3 regions of the Clostridium sp. genome follow, and region 2 is predicted to be linked to each of the others. Evidence: predicted binding sites of a transcription regulator. Region 2 holds the regulator's gene; each other region holds the start of a gene.

What was found. The regulator NrdR, encoded in region 2, represses ribonucleotide reductase genes. The targets are predictions, from matches to a motif close to CACNANATNTNGTG.
Region 1: LKE46_RS13930 (anaerobic ribonucleoside triphosphate reductase) is a predicted target of NrdR. The motif match lies at 1,239-1,252, and genes of this name have one in related genera.
Region 3: LKE46_RS11930 (vitamin B12-dependent ribonucleotide reductase) is a predicted target of NrdR. The motif match lies at 1,326-1,339, and genes of this name have one in related genera.

Annotation. Positions count from the first base shown of each region.
Region 1 covers NZ_JAKVOI010000001.1:2,843,390-2,846,683, reverse strand. The annotation lists gene LKE46_RS13945 (ferredoxin) at 1-165, shown strand, start outside; gene thiT (energy-coupled thiamine transporter ThiT) at 233-874, opposite strand; gene LKE46_RS13935 (hypothetical protein) at 929-1,120, opposite strand; gene LKE46_RS13930 (anaerobic ribonucleoside triphosphate reductase) at 1,270-3,294, shown strand, end outside.
Region 2 covers NZ_JAKVOI010000001.1:1,485,879-1,489,172, reverse strand. The annotation lists gene sigG (RNA polymerase sporulation sigma factor SigG) at 42-815, shown strand; gene LKE46_RS07335 (YlmC/YmxH family sporulation protein) at 861-1,136, shown strand; gene nrdR (transcriptional regulator NrdR) at 1,245-1,700, shown strand; gene LKE46_RS07325 (GGDEF domain-containing protein) at 1,919-3,294, shown strand, end outside.
Region 3 covers NZ_JAKVOI010000001.1:2,430,248-2,433,541, reverse strand. The annotation lists gene LKE46_RS11930 (vitamin B12-dependent ribonucleotide reductase) at 1-1,292, opposite strand, end outside; gene LKE46_RS11925 (PTS sugar transporter subunit IIA) at 1,639-2,127, shown strand; gene LKE46_RS11920 (PTS sugar transporter subunit IIB) at 2,174-2,479, shown strand; gene LKE46_RS11915 (PTS galactitol transporter subunit IIC) at 2,511-3,294, shown strand, end outside.

The DNA of each region.
Region 1 (3,294 bases), 1.4 Mb from region 2:
TGTATAGGTTGCGGCATGTGTCCAAGTGAGTGTCCGGAAGTATTTACAATGGAGGATGACGGGAAGGCCGGTACTTTGGTAAGTGAAGTACCAGATACTTCAGAGGACTCAGCTGAAGATGCAAGAGATGGTTGCCCTGTGAATGCCATATCCATAGAAGAGTAATTTTATAGAGTAAATTTAAAAGGGATATACTGCAATCGAAATTATGCAGCAGTCCCTTTTAAATTTACTATTTAATAGAATTGTTGAGAGTATCTTTCTTTAAAATGGATTCAAGATGCTGGAGAGGAAGAGCAGCCATTATAACTATGCATATGATTCCTTCTATAAGCATAAAGCTTCCATTTAACGATAGTGAATAGATTACAGGGGACATCCCCTTTGGGGCAAAGCTCCCGAAAAATAAAATCCCAGATATAAAATGACATATAAACCTCATAAATATGGCGGAAGCCGTACCAAGTAGTTTATGACTTCTGAAATAACCGGTGATGCCAAGTGCCATGAAAGGGAGTGGATAATCAAATAGAACTTGTACAGGTTGAAGTATGTATGGATCCAGAATCAAGGTTATGATTCCATATAAAAATCCAGTTAGGAAACCTACTTCAGGTCCATATAAAAATGCCATGAGCAGTATTGGAACCATACTTCCGAGAGTTATACTTCCTCCCTGGGGAAAATGGTATATTCTAAATACCTTAAGTATAGTAGCTAGAGCTAAGGCAATACCTATTTGAGTTATGAGCTGGGTTGTAAAATGTATTTTTTTAATTCTGGCAATAAATAAAATAAATGCGATTAAAGCTATAAGTGCAAATATGGAACTTGGATGAGAACTTATCTCTGTAAGATTTTTTAGTAATGACATAATAAAAAATACCTCCTTGCATCGTTATAATTATAATACATAAATGTAGGTACATCAACAAATAGGAGGTGTTGATACATTTATAAAACTTTTTCCTGTCATCTTAGTTTGAAATGGTTCTATATTTATTTTATCACCTGTCCTGGAATTATAGGGCAATTGTGACATTGCAATGTTTAATATTGTTCCATCTGCAAGAGCTATCACAGCTTCTGTAGAAGTTGTATCTATTATCTGTCCCTTCATTGTTTTCATCCTCCCTAAGTAAGATATGATTTTTAATTGATCAAATAGTGTAGTATAATATTATTCTGTCAAATATATATTTAATTATTCTATATAAAGTAGTATAATTACATTGTTACACAATATATAGTGCTTAGGAGGAATTGTATATGCTACATGTTGTAAAAAGAGATGGAAGAAAAGTAGAGTTTAATTCTATTAAAATAACTAACGCAATAAAGGGAGCTTCTGACGAGATAGGTTATGATTTAAAAGAGAGTGAATTTATAGATCTGACTCAGGAGGTTATAAAATATATAGAAAATTTGAATTTGGAGGAAATAAATGTTGAAGATATACAGAATATAGTTGAAGAAGTTCTTATGAAACGGAAATATACTGAAATAGGATTTGCTTATTCCAATTATAGAAGAGACAGAAACAATATAAGGGAAATAAAGTCAGATCTTATGAAGGCTATTGATAAAATAGGAATAGAGACGGATAGAGATAATGCAAATGTGGGAAATAATTATAGTTCCAAACTTCTAAGAATAGCAAGTGAATCAAACAAGTGGCATAATCTGGCTAAGATGCCCAAATATCTGGCAAAAGCCCATGAAAACGGAGATGTATATTATCATGATCTTGATTCTTATAATTTAAGTGTCAATTGCCTGCATATACCTACAAGAGAAGTGCTTTTAAATGGCTTTAATACCGGATATGGATATATTAGACATCCAAAGAGAATAGAATCAGCAGCTGAACTCTCATGCATATTGCTTCAATCATCGCAAAATGACATGTTTGGAGGACAATCTCATCCTGATTTTGACAATGATATGTCTATTTTTATAGAACCTACCAGGCAGGAAATAGTAAAAGATTTAAGAGAACTTGGCATAAAAGAAAGCAGGATAACTGAAATATCAGAGAAAAAGCTTAGAAGAAGTATAGAACAGGCTATGCAGGGAATAATTTACAATTTAAATACCATGCACTCCAGGGCGGGTTCCCAGGTACCATTTAGTTCCATTAATTTAGGCGTACCTAGAACCAAGGATTCAGCACTTATATGTGAGGTATTTCTCACCGAATATGAAAAGGGACTTGGACAAGGTGAGCAGCCTATATTTCCCAATATAATATTTAGAGTGAAAGATGGCGTGAACAAAAAAGAAGGAGATCCTTATTATTATTTATTCAGAATTGCCTGCAGAGTGGCAGCAAAAAGAATGAATCCTACTTTTATGAATATGGATGCTGATTTCAATAAATTTTATTATGATAAGGGTGTAATTCCATCGACTATGGGATGCAGAACCTATGTATGTTCCAATGTAAATGGTGAGCCGGGTCCCAAGGGAAGAGGAAATATAGCTCCAACAACAATTAATCTTCCAAGAATAGCTATCATATCCAAGGGAAATTTGGATAAATTCTTCAAGCTTTTAGATGATAGACTGAATTTATCTAGAGAATCATTGATGCACAGGTACGGTACCCTGAAGAAATTGAGGGTAAAAGATCTTCCTTTCGTTGCAGGACAGAAACTTATGAAAGGTGCTGAGAATCTAAAAGAGGAGGATTCAATAGAACCTATATTAAAGCAGGGAACATGGGCAATAGGATTTATCGGGCTTGCGGAAGCTCTTACAGCACTTACGGGGAAACATCATGGAGAAAGTGAAGAAGCAAGAAAACTCGGGCTGAAAATTGTAAATTATATCAGGAATTATACGGACAAACTTACAGATGAAACTCATCTCAATTGGAGCTGTTATGCTACTCCGGCAGAAGGATTGAGCGGCAAATTCATAGTCAAAGATAAAAAGATATTTGGTGAGATTAAAGGGGTTACAGATAAAGACTATTATACTAATTCCTATCATATACCTGTAAACTTTCCTATATCAATAAAGGACAAAATTGATATTGAAGCTCCATATCATAAATTATGTAATGGAGGACATATAAGTTATATAGAAATTGATGACTATCCGTCGGAAGATGTAGTTTATGATATAATAAATTATGCTTATACTAAAACCAACATAAGCTATATAGGTATAAATTTTCACATAAGATACTGCAGGGACTGTGGAACCTATATGCATGATGAAAGTATCTGTCCTAAATGTGGGAGCACTAATATTCAAGGCATATCCAGAGTTACAGGATATCTTTCTCTG
Region 2 (3,294 bases):
TAAATACTTAAAATGCTATGTATTCTAAAGGGGCTGATTGCATGATAATTAACAAAGTCGAAATTTGTGGAGTAAATACGTCAAAATTGCCAGTTCTTAAGGAAAATGAAATGAAAGAACTTTTGACCAGGACTAGAAATGGAGATTGTGAAGCTAGAGAAAAGTTCATTAAGGGAAATTTAAGACTTGTATTAAGCGTAATACAAAGATTCAATAATAGGGGTGAAAATGCTGATGATCTCTTTCAGGTAGGATGTGTAGGGCTAATAAAGGCAATAGATAATTTTGATTTGAAGCAGAATGTAAAGTTTTCCACCTATGCGGTTCCCATGATTATAGGTGAAATAAGGAGATATTTGAGGGACAATAATTCCATAAGAGTAAGTAGATCCCTCAGAGATATAGCTTATAAGGCACTTCAGGCAAGAGATAAGCTTGTAAAGGAAAATAACAAGGAACCTACAATATCACAAATATCCAAGGAACTTGATATGCCGAGAGAAGAAGTGGTGTTTGCACTGGATGCGATTCAGGATCCTGTTTCGCTCTTCGAGCCAATATATCGTGACGGGGGAGATGCCATATATGTCATGGATCAAATAAGTGATACGAAAAATGTAGATGAAAATTGGCTTGAAGACATATCAATAAAGGAGGCTATGAAAAAATTAAATGACAGGGAAAAACTGATATTGAATCTCAGGTTCTTTGATGGTAGAACACAGATGGAGGTGGCGGAGGAGATAGGAATATCTCAGGCCCAAGTATCCAGATTGGAAAAAACTGCTTTAAGGCATATGAAAAAGTATATATAAATATAATATAACTAGATTATATTTAATTAGGGGGTGCCTACATATATGGAGAATAATATTGCAGAGGAAAACTCATTGTATTCACTGGCAAGTTTGAGATCTATGGAAGTCATAGATATAAATACGGGGGCAAAACTGGGTTTTATAAAGGATTTGAAAATAGACTGTGAAAACAACAGAATATTATCTTTGATACTGCCGTCACAGACAGCCAAGATAAGCTGGTTCGGTAAAAATGATGATCTTGAACTTCCATGGGATAATGTAAAGAAAATAGGAATAGATGTACTCCTTGTAGATGCAGAAAATGCATTGACTTAAATACATTATTTTTTATTGTATATCTATATATGTGTGCAGCCTGATGAAAATGCATTCAAAAAAGTGTATAATATAAGTCATATATAGGTATAAAGGACGTGAAATGAAATGAAATGCCCTTATTGTGGATATCCGGAAAGCAAGGTCATTGATTCAAGATCTACGGAGGATAATAAAGCTATCAGAAGGAGAAGAGAATGTCTCAATTGTAAAAAAAGATATACTACTTATGAAAAAATTGAGGATATTCCGATACTGGTTATAAAGAAAAATATGGGCAGGGAATATTTTGACAGAAATAAAATATTGAATGGACTTATAAAAGCTTGTCAGAAAAGACCTGTTTCCAGACAACAGCTTGAAGGTATAGTAGATGATATTGAAAAAAGTATAAATAATAAAATGATAACTGAAATAAATTCTTCTGATATAGGTGAAATGGTTATGAAAAGACTTAAGAATGTTGATGAGGTTTCCTATGTGAGATTTGCATCAGTATATAGACAGTTTAAAGATATAAATACATTTATGGAAGAAATTAAAAATCTTATTTCAAAAAAGTAGATGATATATAATATGTCATCTACTTTTTATAGTTAATCAAGCAGTCACTATATCTTATAGGAAAAAACTGTATTTTTATTATAAAAATAGATATAGTGGATTTAATAGATTGTACGTAGAACTTATTGAATTATTAACTGAATTTAACAGATAATTATTATGTATTTAACATAACAATTGTATACTTTCTTCAGATGTCGGTATATGAGGTGAATCAGATGAATCTATGTGATAAATATGAATTGGAAAAAATACTGGATAATAAAAGCATTAATACAGTATTTCAACCTATTGTATCCCTTAAGGATGCATCAATTATAGGATATGAGGCATTGAGTAGAGGACCGAAGAACTCTCCACTGCATTCGCCTGAAAAACTTTTTTCAGCAGCTGAATGCTTCGGAAGAATATGGGAACTTGAGTTGCTGTGCAGGCTTAAAGCTATTGAAAAGGCAAATATTATAGATAAAAACAAGTTTTTATTTATAAATGTAGATCCTAAAATATTTAAAGATGAAAGATTTAGAAGTGGATTTACCAAAGATTTTTTAAAAGACAACAATATGTGTCCGGATTCAATTATCTTTGAAATAACGGAAAAAACAGCTATAGAAGATTATAAAAGTTTCAAGACGGCTCTGGACAATTATGTAAATCAAGGCTATAAAATTGCAATTGACGATATGGGAACAGGCTATTCAGGACTTAAAACTTTGATGGAGACAAAGCCGCATTATATTAAAATTGACATATCGTTTATAAAAGACATAGATAAAGATGCATTCAAGCAGGAACTTGTAAAGACATTTTTATCATTTGCCAATTCTACGAATATGAAAGTTATTGCAGAAGGAATTGAAACCGAAAGTGAACTCCTGAAACTTATAAGTATAGGAATTACTGCAGGCCAGGGTTATTTCCTTCAGAGACCATCGGGTACATTCCTTGATATTTCTGAAAGTGTAAAAGAAAAAATAATCAAATACAATAAGATAGAAAACAATAAATTTGATAAGAACTATGTGGGAAATATTGTACAGAGAAATCCTGCATTTCCATTAAGTGCTACTGGCAGGGACATGAAAAAGTTTTTTGATAGTTCAGGTGTTACAGGGGCATGTATTGAAAAAAATGGTTATCCAGTGGGTCTGATTATGCAACATAATCTTGATTATGTACTTGCTACCCAATACGGACTTTCAGTTTTTTTAAGGCGGCCGGTATCACTAATTATGGATTGTTCACCGCTTATAGTTGATTACTATACTGATATAAGTGATGTGTCAAGAGTTGCAATGGAAAGAGATCCTAAAAAAATATATGATTATGTTATAGTTACAAAGAAAAATAAATACTATGGAATTGTAACAATTAAGAACTTGCTTGAATATACTATAGAGTTTGAAAAAAATCATGCCAAGAATCTCAACCCGTTAACAGGTCTACCGGGAAATGAGATCATAAATAAGACAATTGATAATATGATAAATTGCAACAGTAATTTTTTTTTAATCTATGCAGATTTGAATAACTTTAAAACATATAATGATACCTATGGTTTTGAAAATGGAGATAAAGTATTAAAATTTACGGC
Region 3 (3,294 bases), 940 kb from region 2:
AAGTGACCTGTACCTACATCATAGAATTTATATATATTTATAGATGCAAGATTGCAGGAAGTGTTATCCAGAAAAGCATACTCGCCGCATGGGTTTGTTGAATTGATCCTGTTGTATTTGGCATTGAGATTTCCATCTTCTCCAGCAGGGCAGGTATGCCATGCATTGAAAGTATCACTGAACTGAGGGGAGGGATCTGCACATTTCCATGCTGATCTGTTGAAAGCTTCCCATATGTTCTTTACTTTTTCTCTTCTGGATAGTTTTGAATCAATCCTGCCTGCCAATTCTATGGTCTCTTCGGGATTTTTCTCCAGATTCTCGACTTTATGCATGAAATCATTTGAAAATCTAACGGAATTGTTGCTGTTTTGTCCTGAAACTGTTTCATAGGCTTCTCCGTCAATATCCATATCATAGCCCATTTTACCGAGGGCCCTGACTTTGTCTTCCTCTTTTGATTTCCAGGTTATGAAGTCCATGATTTCAGGATGATCGACATCAAGACATACCATCTTGGCTGCTCTCCTTGTAGTGCCGCCGGATTTGATGGCACCTGCATTTCTGTCGAGTGCCTTTAAAAAGCTCATGAGACCCGAAGATGCACCGCCTCCAGAGAGTTTTTCGCCCTTTGCCCTTATATTTGAAAAATTGCTTCCGGTTCCGGAGCCGCCCTTGAAAAGTTTTGTTTCCGTAATGAACTGATCCGATATGGAATGAGGTCCCAGAAGCTTATCCTCTATGGAAAGTATAAAGCAGGCCGAGGCCTGGGTTCTTGTGTAATTATCGCAGCATTCCACTATTTCGTTTTTTCCTTCATCAAAATAGTAATTTCCCTGTTTTGCCCCTCCTATTCCGTAGGATAATTTAAGTCCCGTATTGAACCACTGGGGGGAATTTGGAGCATACATTTGGTTTAAGAGGGCATACACACATTCATCATAAAATATTTGGGCCTCATTTTCCGTAGTTATAAGATTTTCATCTTTTAGAGCCTGGCACCAGAAATTTACAAGTCTGTTTGCAACTGTCCTCATGCTGTTTTCATATCCTAATTTCCCGGGAATTCCAGCTTTCCTGAAGTATTTCGAAGCTATTATGTCACAGGCGTTTTGGGAGTAATGCTCCGGAAATTCAAGATCCTTCATGTCCACAAGAACCCTGTTTGTCTTGTGGTCTTTTAAAAATACGTCTACTTTTTTCCACTTAAATAAATCATATACGGTTTTTGATTTGTCTTTTTCAAGTATATTTGTATAGTATCTTTTAAATATATCATTTATAGAGTCCAATATTTCCCCTCCTCATTTTTTAAGATTACATTTAACTATATATAGTATATAAATTAAAAAAAAATACTACATGTAGGACTTCTTAATTATAAATTATAGTCTGATAATATTCAATATATAGTTTATATAAATGAGGGTGAAATTCAGTATTTATATAAAGGTAATTGTAGTTAATTTACTATAATAGAACATAAATAGAACACAAATACTACATAATTAATATTGACAAGTGTATAATAATGGTATAATATATAGTTGTAAATAAAACAATATAGAACAAAATAAAGCATAAATATTACACAATGAAAGGTTTCTAAATAGCATGCGTGGAAAGGAGTAAAATTTTATGATTAATAACATAGCTCATTTGTTCAAAGAAGATTTGATTTTCATAGAGGAAGCTAAAAGTAGTGACCAAATTTTGAAAAAAATTGGACAAGAACTGATAAAAAAAGAACTTGTAAAAGATAATTTTGTAGATGGAATTATAGAAAGAGAAAAAAACTATCCCACCGGAATAGATCTAAGTATGATAGAAGGACAAAAATATAATGTTGCAATACCACATACTGAGAGGGAATATTGCAGGAGCAAATGTATTGTTTTTGTAAAGGCTAAACATGATATAACTTTTAAAAATATGATTTCTCCAGATGAGAAATTAAAGGTAAGGTACTTGTTTATTATTATAAATGATGAAAACGATGCTCAAACAAATATATTAGCAAGTATCATGGACTTTATAACTCAAAAATGTAATATGGATAAACTGGATGAAATTGATGATGAAGGAGAAATATATCAATTTATTGCTGGTAAAAAAGACAATAAATAATTAATTTGTTGTCTTTAATATAAAAAATAAAATGGAGGTAATTTAAATGATAAAAATTTTAGCAGCTTGTGGTGCAGGGGTAAATTCTAGTCATCAAATTAAAGATGCAATAGAACAGGAGATGAAAAGCAGGGGATATCAAGTTTGTGCTGATGCAGTTATGGTAAAGGACATAACTGAAGAATTGATTTCAAGGTATGATATATTTACACCCATAACGAAAGTTGATGTGGGATTTGAAATTAAAATACCAGTTGTTGAGGCAGGACCTATATTGTATCGTATACCTGCTATGGCTCAGCCGGTGTTCGATGAACTGGAAAATGTAATAAAAAAAACAGGGAAGAAATGAACAAAATAAAATATAAAGGGGATGAGGAAATATGGGAACTGTTATTCAATTTGCCAACACTATTTTTAAGCCCTTGATAAGTCTAGGGGCAGCACCGATGATGTTCATAGTTCTTTCGATACTGGCAATTTTAATGCGTGTAAAAGTTAGCAAGGCAATTGAGGGTGGACTTAAACTTGCAATTGCACTGACAGCAATAGGACAAATAATTTCTTTGCTGACAACAAATTTTTCTGAAGCATTGAAAGCTTTTGTTGAATCTACGGGTATAAATCTATCAATAACTGATTTGGGATGGGCACCGGTAGCTACCATAACATGGGGTTCAATGTATACGTTGTTTTTCTTGTTTGTACTTGTAATTGTCAATGCTGTAATGCTTGTGCTAAATAAAACAAATACATTAGATGTTGATATATTTGATATATGGCATCCAGCATTTTGCGGAATACTTCTAATGTTCTATTCAAAAAATCTTTTTATCGCAACGGTATTTGTTGTGTTTCTCGGAATCTTGAAGATAATAAACTCGGATCTGATGAAACCGACATTCAATGACCTTTTAAACATGCCGGATAGTAACCCTACAACCACTACTCATTTAAATTATATGATGAACCCTATAATTATGGTTTTTGATAAGTTGATAGATAAGTTTTTACCTTTTCTTGATAAATATGATTTTGACGCAGCGCAATTAAATAACAAAATAGGATTTTGGGGAAGTAAATTTGCAATAGGAGCCTACCTTGGTATATTCGTAGGTGTACTGGGGCATCAAAGCATGATAAAGATATTTACACTGGCATTTATAG